3 regions of the Marinomonas sp. TI.3.20 genome follow, and region 2 is predicted to be linked to each of the others. Evidence: predicted binding sites of a transcription regulator. Region 2 holds the regulator's gene; each other region holds the start of a gene.
The links. Region 2 encodes FNR, which switches genes on or off when oxygen is low (the NO sensors DNR and NnrR bind a similar motif). Its sites were predicted from a motif close to TTGATNTANATCAA; they were not measured.
Positions count from the first base shown of each region.

Region 1: V6259_RS09005 (cytochrome ubiquinol oxidase subunit I) is a predicted target of FNR. The motif match lies at 2,124-2,137, and genes of this name have one in related genera.
Region 3: V6259_RS05875 (anion permease) is a predicted target of FNR. The motif match lies at 1,585-1,598, and genes of this name have one in related genera.

Region 1 covers NZ_JBAKAS010000007.1:37,660-40,930, forward strand. Annotated here, with positions in the region: gene cydB (cytochrome d ubiquinol oxidase subunit II) at 1-404, opposite strand, end outside; gene V6259_RS09005 (cytochrome ubiquinol oxidase subunit I) at 406-1,983, opposite strand; gene V6259_RS09010 (TetR/AcrR family transcriptional regulator) at 2,291-2,875, opposite strand; gene V6259_RS09015 (carboxymuconolactone decarboxylase family protein) at 3,020-3,271, shown strand, end outside.
Region 2 covers NZ_JBAKAS010000006.1:168,395-171,665, reverse strand. Annotated here, with positions in the region: gene hemN (oxygen-independent coproporphyrinogen III oxidase) at 1-1,209, shown strand, start outside; gene fnr (fumarate/nitrate reduction transcriptional regulator Fnr) at 1,234-2,001, shown strand; gene V6259_RS08645 (adenine phosphoribosyltransferase) at 2,021-2,563, shown strand; gene V6259_RS08640 (YfaZ family outer membrane protein) at 2,650-3,216, opposite strand; gene ttcA (tRNA 2-thiocytidine(32) synthetase TtcA) at 3,228-3,271, opposite strand, start outside.
Region 3 covers NZ_JBAKAS010000004.1:19,099-22,369, reverse strand. Annotated here, with positions in the region: gene rne (ribonuclease E) at 1-32, opposite strand, end outside; gene rluC (23S rRNA pseudouridine(955/2504/2580) synthase RluC) at 500-1,471, shown strand; gene V6259_RS05875 (anion permease) at 1,678-3,144, shown strand; gene V6259_RS05870 (PhoX family protein) at 3,245-3,271, opposite strand, start outside.

The sequences.
Region 1 (3,271 bases), on a different contig from region 2:
ACACCAAAAATAATAGGTGGAACAATAGAACCAAAACCAATGCATAAATCCCAGTTTCTTTTCCAGCGAGGTGAATCTATTTTAGAACGATAATCGAAACCAATTGGACGAAACCACATGGCTGCTAATGTCAGAATCATGGCTAAATAAAAGCCAGAAAAAGACGTCGCATAGACGATAGGCCAAGCCGCGAATAAAGCACCGCCTGCGGTGATAAACCATACTTGGTTACCATCCCAATGAGGCGCCATGGAGTTGATCATGACACGGCGTTCACTATCATCACGAGTGATAATATTGACCAAACTACCGACACCCATATCAAAACCATCAGTGATAGCAAAGCCTATTAGTAGAACACCGATTAAAGCCCACCAAACTAATTTTAATACATCATAATCCATTTTAAATCTCCTGAGATTTTATCTGATCCGTTTCGTTTTCAAGCGCATAACGACCGGTGTGCAAACTAGAAGGACCTTGTTTGGAGAAGCGAATCATCAGGTACATTTCTGCGATTAAGAAAGCGGTATACAGAAGTATAATACCAATAATAGTGATCCAAAGATCTGTTGCGGTTAGCCCAGATACAGCCAAGTTAACGGGCAATATTTCACCAATCGCCCAGGGTTGACGACCGTATTCAGCCACAATCCAACCTGCTTCACAGGCAATCCAAGGTACTGGCAAACTAAACAGGATAACCTTTAGGAACCAGCGATTTTGACCAATGCGACGGCGCGCGTTTTGGTAAAAAGCAACGGCAAAGATAAGTAACATTAAGCAGCCCATACCGACCATTACACGGAATGACCAAAAGATCGGAGCCACATTAGGAATACTGTAATTCACCGCTTGATCAAGTTGTTTCGCCGTCACGTGGTCCATGTCATTAGTGAAGGCTTTAACTAATAAGCCGTAGCCCAAATCACCCTTCACTTTTTCAAAGTTGGCTTTCACTTGAGGATCAGTTGAACCATCACGTAACTTTTTGAGTAGCTGGTTTGCGTAGATACCGTTAATAATACGTTGACGATTTTGCGCTTTAAGATCCTTGATGCCTTCTACTTTTTCATCTAAGGAGCGGGTTGCAATCAAGCCAAGAGCACCTGGGATTTTAATCGCGTATTCCGTTTTTTCTATTTTCTGATTCGGGAAACCGATCAAAGTAAAATCAGCAGGCGCTTTTTGTGTGTCCCATTCTGCCTCGATGGCAGCCAATTTAACTTTTTGAACATCCCCTATTTCATAACCAGAAGCGTCGCCTAGCACAATAACACTCATTGTCGCGGCTAATCCGAAAGCAGAAGCAATCGCAAAAGAACGACGAGCAAATGGCAAATCACGACCTTTAAGTAGGTAGTAACTTGAGATAGCCAATACGAACATAGCGCCAGTACAGTAACCCGCTGACACAGTATGAACGAATTTCACCTGAGCCACTGGGTTAAATAACAAAGCACTAAAGTCCACCAACTCCATACGCATGGTTTCGTAGTTGAACTGAGAACCTACTGGGTTTTGCATCCATCCGTTGGCAATCAAAATCCATAACGCCGACATGTTAGACGCGAAAGCTACCAACCAAGTAACCGCCAAATGCTTGACTTTACTCAGACGCTCCCAACCGAAGAAGAACAAACCGACTAAGGTAGATTCTAAGAAGAAGGCCATTAAACCTTCGATCGCCAATGGCGCACCAAAGATATCGCCCACATAATGCGAGAAATACGCCCAGTTCGTACCAAACTGGAATTCCATGGTAAGACCTGTCGATACACCCAAGGCAAAGTTAATACCAAATAACTTACCCCAAAATTTCACCATGTCTTTATAAACTTGCTTGCCGGTAATAACGTAAACCGACTCCATAATTGCAAGTATAAAAGACAACCCGAGTGTTAAAGGAATAAACAAAAAGTGGTACAGAGCAGTTAGAGCAAACTGGAACCTCGATAAGTCCACTACCGTTTCATTGATCATAATGACTTCAACCCATTCACTTGATTCAGAAAAGACGTTCACAGGCACTTAAATGCTCTTGTTGTTTTACGTCCGCCGCCGCTCCAGCCCCTGGAGCTAACTATAAGCATGAATTATGAGTGAGGTTGCAGACTGAAACATTGCGTTAGATCAAGATAAAGAGAGAGAAAGCGACAGAGTTACTCTGGTAACGATTTTATAGATTTAGATCAAACCACTAGGGTAAATTGTCAAATAGTTGTTTCATAAGTTCTAAAAAGTCTGCTCTAGTTGATATACGGTTGATATTCGAAGCAAAAAAATATCGCTAAAATGGATAATGGGTAAAAATATCTTCAACCAACTGATCGAGTGGCGCCTCATCTCCATAGGTTTTTGCATAAATTCGTAAGCCCGAGATTTGTATTTGAAGATGACGAGCGAGCTGCCCTGCGACTTTATCTTTCGCCACTTCACCGTGCTCTTGAGCCTCTATAATCAGTTTTTCAAATTCTGTTTCTAATATTTTGAGCGAACGCTTTGCTTCTTCTAATAAGTCTCTATTGCTATCCGTTAATTCCGCCACCGTTTTTGCCAACATACACATGCCATTAGGGGCATCCGTTTGCGTATCAATAACAATTTCTTTCACAAACCGTTTAAGCGCTTCAAGCGGCGATTGAGTTTCATTACGACATAAGTGCAAAGCTGTCACGCCCTGTTGTGTATATCGCATTAAAGCTTCTTTGAATAAACCTTCTTTACTGCCAAATGTTGCGTAAATACTACCCGGTCGCATATCAATCACATCTTGTAAGTTACGCATTGATGTCGCATGAAAGCCTTTTTCCCAATACAAATTCGTGGCTTTATCAACAACCTGATCACGGTCAAACTTGGCATTTTTTCTCATTTTTTGACTTCCAACATTTAGATCTTTGAACGATTGTTCAATTTTAACTTGAACGAACGTTCAAAACCACTTATTATTCGTTTTATAGAAAAACGACACGACAAAACAAGTTACTAATTCATACAACATTAAATAGGATACAAAATGAGCGAATTTACTATTCACACCCTAGACACTGCCCCTGAAGCCAGCAAATCCCTAGTTGAAGGCTCTATAAAAGCAAATGGATTCCTACCCAATTTACATGCGGTTATGGCAGAAGCACCTGGCCTGCTTGAAGGCTATCAAGTCCTTCATAAACTTTTTTCTGAATCATCGTTTAATGCAGAAGAACTGACTGTTGTTTGGCAAACAATTAATGTAGAACACGAATGTCATTATTGTGTTCCTGCACAC
Region 2 (3,271 bases):
CCGTTTTGTGCGCATCTTTGTTACTACTGCGCTTGCAATAAGGTCGTCACAAAACAATACGATAAAGGCGCCGAGTACGTTGAGTTACTTGAAGAAGAAATGCGTTTAAGAAGCCTAATGCTTGATAAAAATCGTCCAGTGACTCAACTTCACTTTGGTGGAGGCACTCCTACCTTTTTGTCCGACGAACAGTTGAAACACTTATTTTCTGCCATAAACCATCATTTCAACTTAGTTCAAGATGGCAGCCAAGATTACAGCATTGAAATAGACCCAAGAGAAATCAGCCATTCCAAAATGAAACTACTAGTCGAAAATGGCATTAATCGCATCAGTATTGGAGTGCAAGACTTCGACAATGAAGTACAAAAAGCAATACACCGAGTACAACCTGTAGAAATGGTTCGAGATTTACTCAATGACGCTCGAGACCTAGGGGTCTTATCCGTTAACTTTGACCTTATATATGGACTTCCTAAACAAACTATTTACGGTTTTAAGAGTACGCTAGAAAAAGTCATCGAACTGAACCCTGATCGTATTTCAGTTTTCAACTACGCACATTTACCTGAACGCTTCAGAGCTCAGCGTCGAATATTAGACAGTGATCTCCCTTCACCAGAAGGTAAATTGAATTTATTGAAACTGTCTATAGAATTATTAACCCAAGCTGGCTATGAATATATTGGAATGGATCATTTTGCAAAACCTACTGATAGCTTAAAAATAGCGCAAGAAAAAGGTGAATTGCAAAGAAATTTCCAAGGGTATACTACCCACGCTGAAACCGATCTCATCGCCTTTGGCGTGTCCGCGATTAGTCATCTGAAAGGTGTATACATCCAAAATCATACGGATTTATCGCTTTATCAAAACAGCATCGAAAATGGTCAATTGGCCATTATGAAAGGGTATATTAGCAATGAAGATGATCTAATTCGTCATCACACCATTATGGCATTAATTAGCCAATTTGAACTCGATAGTAGAACCATTGAACAAAAACACGCTATCCACTTCAACAACTATTTTCATGATGAAATACAGCAATTAAGAGCGTTAGAAGAAGATGGTATTGTTGAAATTGAACAGATTGAAGAACATACTATCATTAGAGTAACAGAGCGTGGACGCTTGCTAATTCGCTGTGTTTGCATGGTATTTGATAAGTATCTAGGCAGCGCAGTAAAGTACTCTAGGGTAATCTAATAAATCGAAGTCAGGGAGATCTTTATGTCAATCGTACACGCCCAATCAAGGTTCACCAGTAAGCTAACATCTCAATGCCAGAATTGCAGCTTAAGTGCATTGTGTTTACCCATCGCATTAGCTGATGAAGATATAAACAGATTGGATCAAATTATTGAAAGGAAGCGTCCATTAAAGAAAGGGGAAATTCTCTTTCATCAAGGTCAAACCTTTGACTCTGTCTTTGCCGTTCGAACAGGAACGCTCAAAACATTCAATATTACCTCTTCAGGTGAAGAGCAAATCACAGGCTTTTATTGTCCGAGTGAGCTGGTTGGTTTGAGTGGCATTGATAACGATACTTACCCTATTACCGCCAAAGCGTTAGAAACAACCACAGTCTGTGAAATTCCATTTAGCCACCTAGAAAACTTAACCGCACAAATCCCCTCTTTAAGGCATCAGCTTTTTAGAATAATGAGCCGAAAAATCAGTGAAGACCAACAAATGATGGTTTTACTAGGTAAAAAGAATGCAGATGAAAAAGTCGCTTCATTCCTTTTGAACCTTTCTAGTCGTTTCAAAAAACGCGGTTATTCTGCTATTTCTTTTCGTTTAGCAATGTCCCGTGGAGAAGTTGGCAATTATTTGGGCCTTGCCGTTGAAACCGTTAGCCGTGTGATAACCCGCTTTCAAAAGAACAAGCTGATTGAAGTGGATGGTAAAGAGATAACCATTACTGATCTTGCGGAAATACAAAAGTTAGTGGGGATAGCGGATGATTGTGCTAGACTCGCCGATTTGAACAAATAGAAAAAGGCTCTTTTATCCTATGCTTTACGATGATTTTTACGTCAAGTCATTAATTCGTACCGTTGAAGACTGGCCTAAAGCCGGTATCAGCTTTCGCGACATCACCCCAATTTTTAGTGATCCTAAAGGTATGCGGATGGTAGTTGATGCCTACGTGCACCGTTATATTGGCAGCGATATTACTCATATTGCCTGCATTGATGCGCGTGGCTTTTTAATCGCGGCTGTCTTGGCTTATGAATTACAAAAACCATTGATCTTGATCCGTAAGAAAGGCAAATTGCCTGGCAAGACCATTTCACAATCCTATGATTTGGAGTACGGCTCTGCTGAGCTTGAGATTCAAGAAAATTCGGTAAAAGCAGGTGATCAAGTGTTATTGTTTGATGACTTAATTGCTACCGGTGGAACATTGCTTGCAGCGGTTGCGTTACTGACCAGTCAAGGTGCGAATATTAAAGAAGTTGCCGCTATTATTGATTTACCCGACCTTGGTGGCAGCCAGAAACTACAGGATAACGATCTATCTATTTTTAGCTTATGCGCTTTTTCCGGTGAATAAAGGCTAATTAGCCCTTATACAAGATAAAATTTAGTTAATAAAAAAGGTGGCCAAGATGGCCACCTTTTTTATATCAAACTACTCACTTAGAAAGCAACAGAAGCACCGATACTTAGGCCATCACTTGTTTCGCGACGCTCGCCATTTGTATAAACCGACACAGTACTGCCGTAACCAATATAAGCTCGGGTATTTTGTGTGGTCATGTATTCGCCACGGACATCATATGTGTACATGTGATCCAATCGTGATACAGACAACACCGTTGGCGCATAGTAACCAGAAGCGTAAAAACTTAAACGGTTTGCCATAGGGAATGTGTAGCGGTACCAGCCACCCAATGCCGTAGCAACGGCAATCTCATCATTTTTCCCTTGCATATTGTTATCAAGAGCATAGATGCGAACACCCAACCCAATTTGCAAAGGGCCACTCGTGTCTGAATCTTGAATATTGATACCAACATAAGCTGAAGAAGTTTCATTATCAGCATCATGAGTACCACCACCACTAATAGAAAAAGGGCCGGCATCAATAGCAACGTCCGCTTTCACTAAATCATTAGTCAAACTTACACCCGCAGTAGAAGCAAAAACCATGGATGAACTCAAAATACCTGCGGTAAGCAGTAAGGCTTTATTTGTTAGATTCATTTGCACTAATCCTATATTGATACAATGTTTAACTTGTTAAAAGCATCTTCAGATT
Region 3 (3,271 bases), on a different contig from region 2:
TGTTGAGTTGCATTTATTAGCATTCTAATCATTATAAGTGTGAACTCTGTTGGCTGATGCGAACAAATGCACAGGAAAAGGAGCTAATTAAGATTTTAGCCCAGAATAGTGACAACGATTCGTAGTGTTTAGGCAAATGGAGTGCGCGATGCGTTTATAAAAATAAAAACGATTTTATGCGGTCGCCGCCAAATCAATAACAAAAAGTCCCTATACTGGTCTCGTTTTTTTGCTTTTTTACGAAACAACGCGAACGCGCGGCCGAGCAATTAATGAGATTTCCTTCCCACTGACACAGATTTATCCGAATCATGCGGTTTATTATTTAAGATTAACTGTTACAGAGGTAAGATAGAGGGCCGAAGTGTCGCTTCGGCAGTATTCATTCAATTCTCAGTGTCTTATCTTCGAGGTGTTCTGTTGCCTCTTACCCTCTGTGAATGTGAATATAACAGTAAAAACTAAGTGCTTCAATTATAAAGGAAAGCAATCTTTGGTTATGTCGGACTCAGATCAAAATTCCACAGAGCGACCAGCGGTACGCTATGTGACGATTGACGAGAATAATTCTGGTCAACGAATCGATAACTTCCTTGTTACTCTGCTAAAAGGAGTACCTAAAGGTAAGCTTTATAACCTTTTGCGCAAGGGGGAAATTCGCGTTAATAAAAAACGCACCAAACCGGATTATCGATTGCAGCACGATGATATTGTACGGATTGCGCCTATTGTCCTGGCGCCAATACCGGATAAACCTACCCTGTCAGATAAGCTAAAGGACAGCATAGAGTCTCGTATCATCTATGAAGATAAGGGCCTGATCGTGGTGAATAAGCCTTCAGGGCTGGCGGTACATGGTGGTAGTGGCTTGAGTTTTGGTCTTATCGAAGTGATTCGTCAAATGCGGCCACAAGAAAAGTTCACTGAGCTTGTTCATCGATTAGATCGTGATACGTCTGGTTTGATCATGATTGCCAAAAAACGCAGCGTACTGAAAGAACTGCATACGGCGCTTCGTGAAAAAGAAGGCGTGCAAAAAACCTATCTTGCGTTGGTGTATGGCAGCTGGCCAAAACGCAAACTTCAGGTGAATGCTCCGTTGCTGAAAAACGAGCTGAAATCCGGTGAGCGTGTTGTGAAAGTTCATACTGACGGCAAAGAAAGTTTAACGCGCTTTAAATTGGTTCGTCAATTTGAAGGCTACAGCTTGGTCGAGTGTGAACCAGTAACAGGGCGTACTCACCAAATTCGAGTGCATGCTTTGCACGCTGGGTATCCGATCGTCGGTGATGATAAATATTCGCCGGTTGAATCATTGAAAGAAACTAAAGCCCTTGGCTTTAAACGATTGTGCCTGCACGCAACGCGCTTGGACATCATGCTTAATGGCGAACGCATGTTGTTTGAAGCGCCATTGGACAAAGAATGGCAGGCGTTAATGAATGAAAAATTAGACGCGGTGTTTCCATAAAGCGTCTGACTAACGAAAATTGATCAAAGGAGCGGATAATTATTACCAGATAATTACCCGCTCTTTTTTTTGCTTTGTGTTTTCTGCCCTTCGTTTGAGCGATGCTCGTTTGAGTGATGCATGTCAGCGCCATGATGGTGAAAAATCGCTAACATTCAACGACGGTATTCGTCGTTTTTGACGGTCATCTTGGTGTAGGAGTATGTATGAAGGCGGGTGGTGTCAAAATTGTTCCCGGTATTGTCTCTGTTGGCTTGGCGTTGTTAATTTGGTTTGTCGTGCCAGTCCCTGAAGGTGTGTCAGTCAATGCGTGGCATTTATTGGCGTTGTTTGTTGCTACTGTGGTTGCCATTATCGGGAAGGTCATGCCGATTGGTGCGTTGGCGATTTTAGCCATCACGCTGGTTGCGATAACGGGGGTGACGAATGACAGCCCCTCAGGCGCTATTAAAGATGCGCTAAGTGGCTTTTCCAATTCTCTTATTTGGTTGATCGGTATTGCGATTGTTATTTCGCGTGGGTTGGCTAAAACAGGCTTGGGCAACCGAATTGGTTATTATTTTATTTCTTTATTTGGTAAAAAAACCATCGGCATTGGTTATGCGCTGGCATTGTCTGAATTGGTGATTGCGCCAGTGACGCCAAGCAATACCGCACGTGGTGGCGGTATAATTCACCCGATTATGAAATCCATTGCCAGTAGTTTTGGCTCTTCTCCAGAAGACGGCACCTCTCGTAAAATAGGCCATTATCTTGCCTTGGTGAATTACCATATAAACCCGATTACATCGGCTATGTTTATTACCGCGACCGCGCCAAATCCTCTTATTGTAAAACTGATTGCCGATGCGACCGGAGCCAGTATTAGTATTTCTTGGGGAACTTGGGCGTTGGCTGCTTTGTTGCCAGGGTTGGTGTGTATAGCCTTGGTGCCTTTAGTGATTTACGCCATTTATCCACCTGAAATCAAAAGTACGCCAGACGCCAGTCGTTACGCAAAATCCAAGTTGGCAGAGATGGGGGTCATGAGTTACGGCGAAAAAGTTATGGTAGCGGTATTTGCGCTGCTGCTTTTGTTGTGGGCTGGCGTGCCGGCCATGTTATTGGGTCCTGAGTTTGCGGTAAACACGACGGCGGTGGCTTTTTTAGGCTTGTCTGTGCTGTTGATTAGCGGCGTCTTGAGTTGGGAGGATGTACTGAAAGAAAAATCCGCTTGGGACACAGTAGTGTGGTTTTCCGCTTTGGTGATGATGGCTACTTTTTTAAACAAGCTTGGCTTGGTGCATTGGTTCTCGACCGTGGTGCAAAGCAATATTGAGCAATTCAATCTGAGTTGGGGAGTGTCTGTCGTCATCTTAGTCGCGGTGTATTTTTATGTGCATTACTTTTTTGCCAGTACGACCGCTCATATCACCGCCATGTTTGCCGCTTTTTATGCCGCTGGGTTGGCTCTAGGCGCACCGCCTTTATATCTTGGTTTATTACTTGCGGGAGCATCTTCTTTAATGATGTCTTTGACTCATTATGCCACCGGCACATCGCCCATCATCTTTGGGTCAGGCTATGTTTCCATGGAAGATTGGTGGATCATGGGCTTTATTATGAGTGTCGTGAATTTAGCCGTTTGGGGAATCGTTGGTGGACTTTGGTGGAAAGTCTTAGGGTATTGGTAATATCAATACAGTCAGTGGTTAATGACGGACAGTAACTGGCTAACAATAGATTCAATAAAAAGGGTGACCACGAGGTCACCCTTTTTATGCTTTGTTTACCTTACGACAATTTAGGAATGCCGGTTAG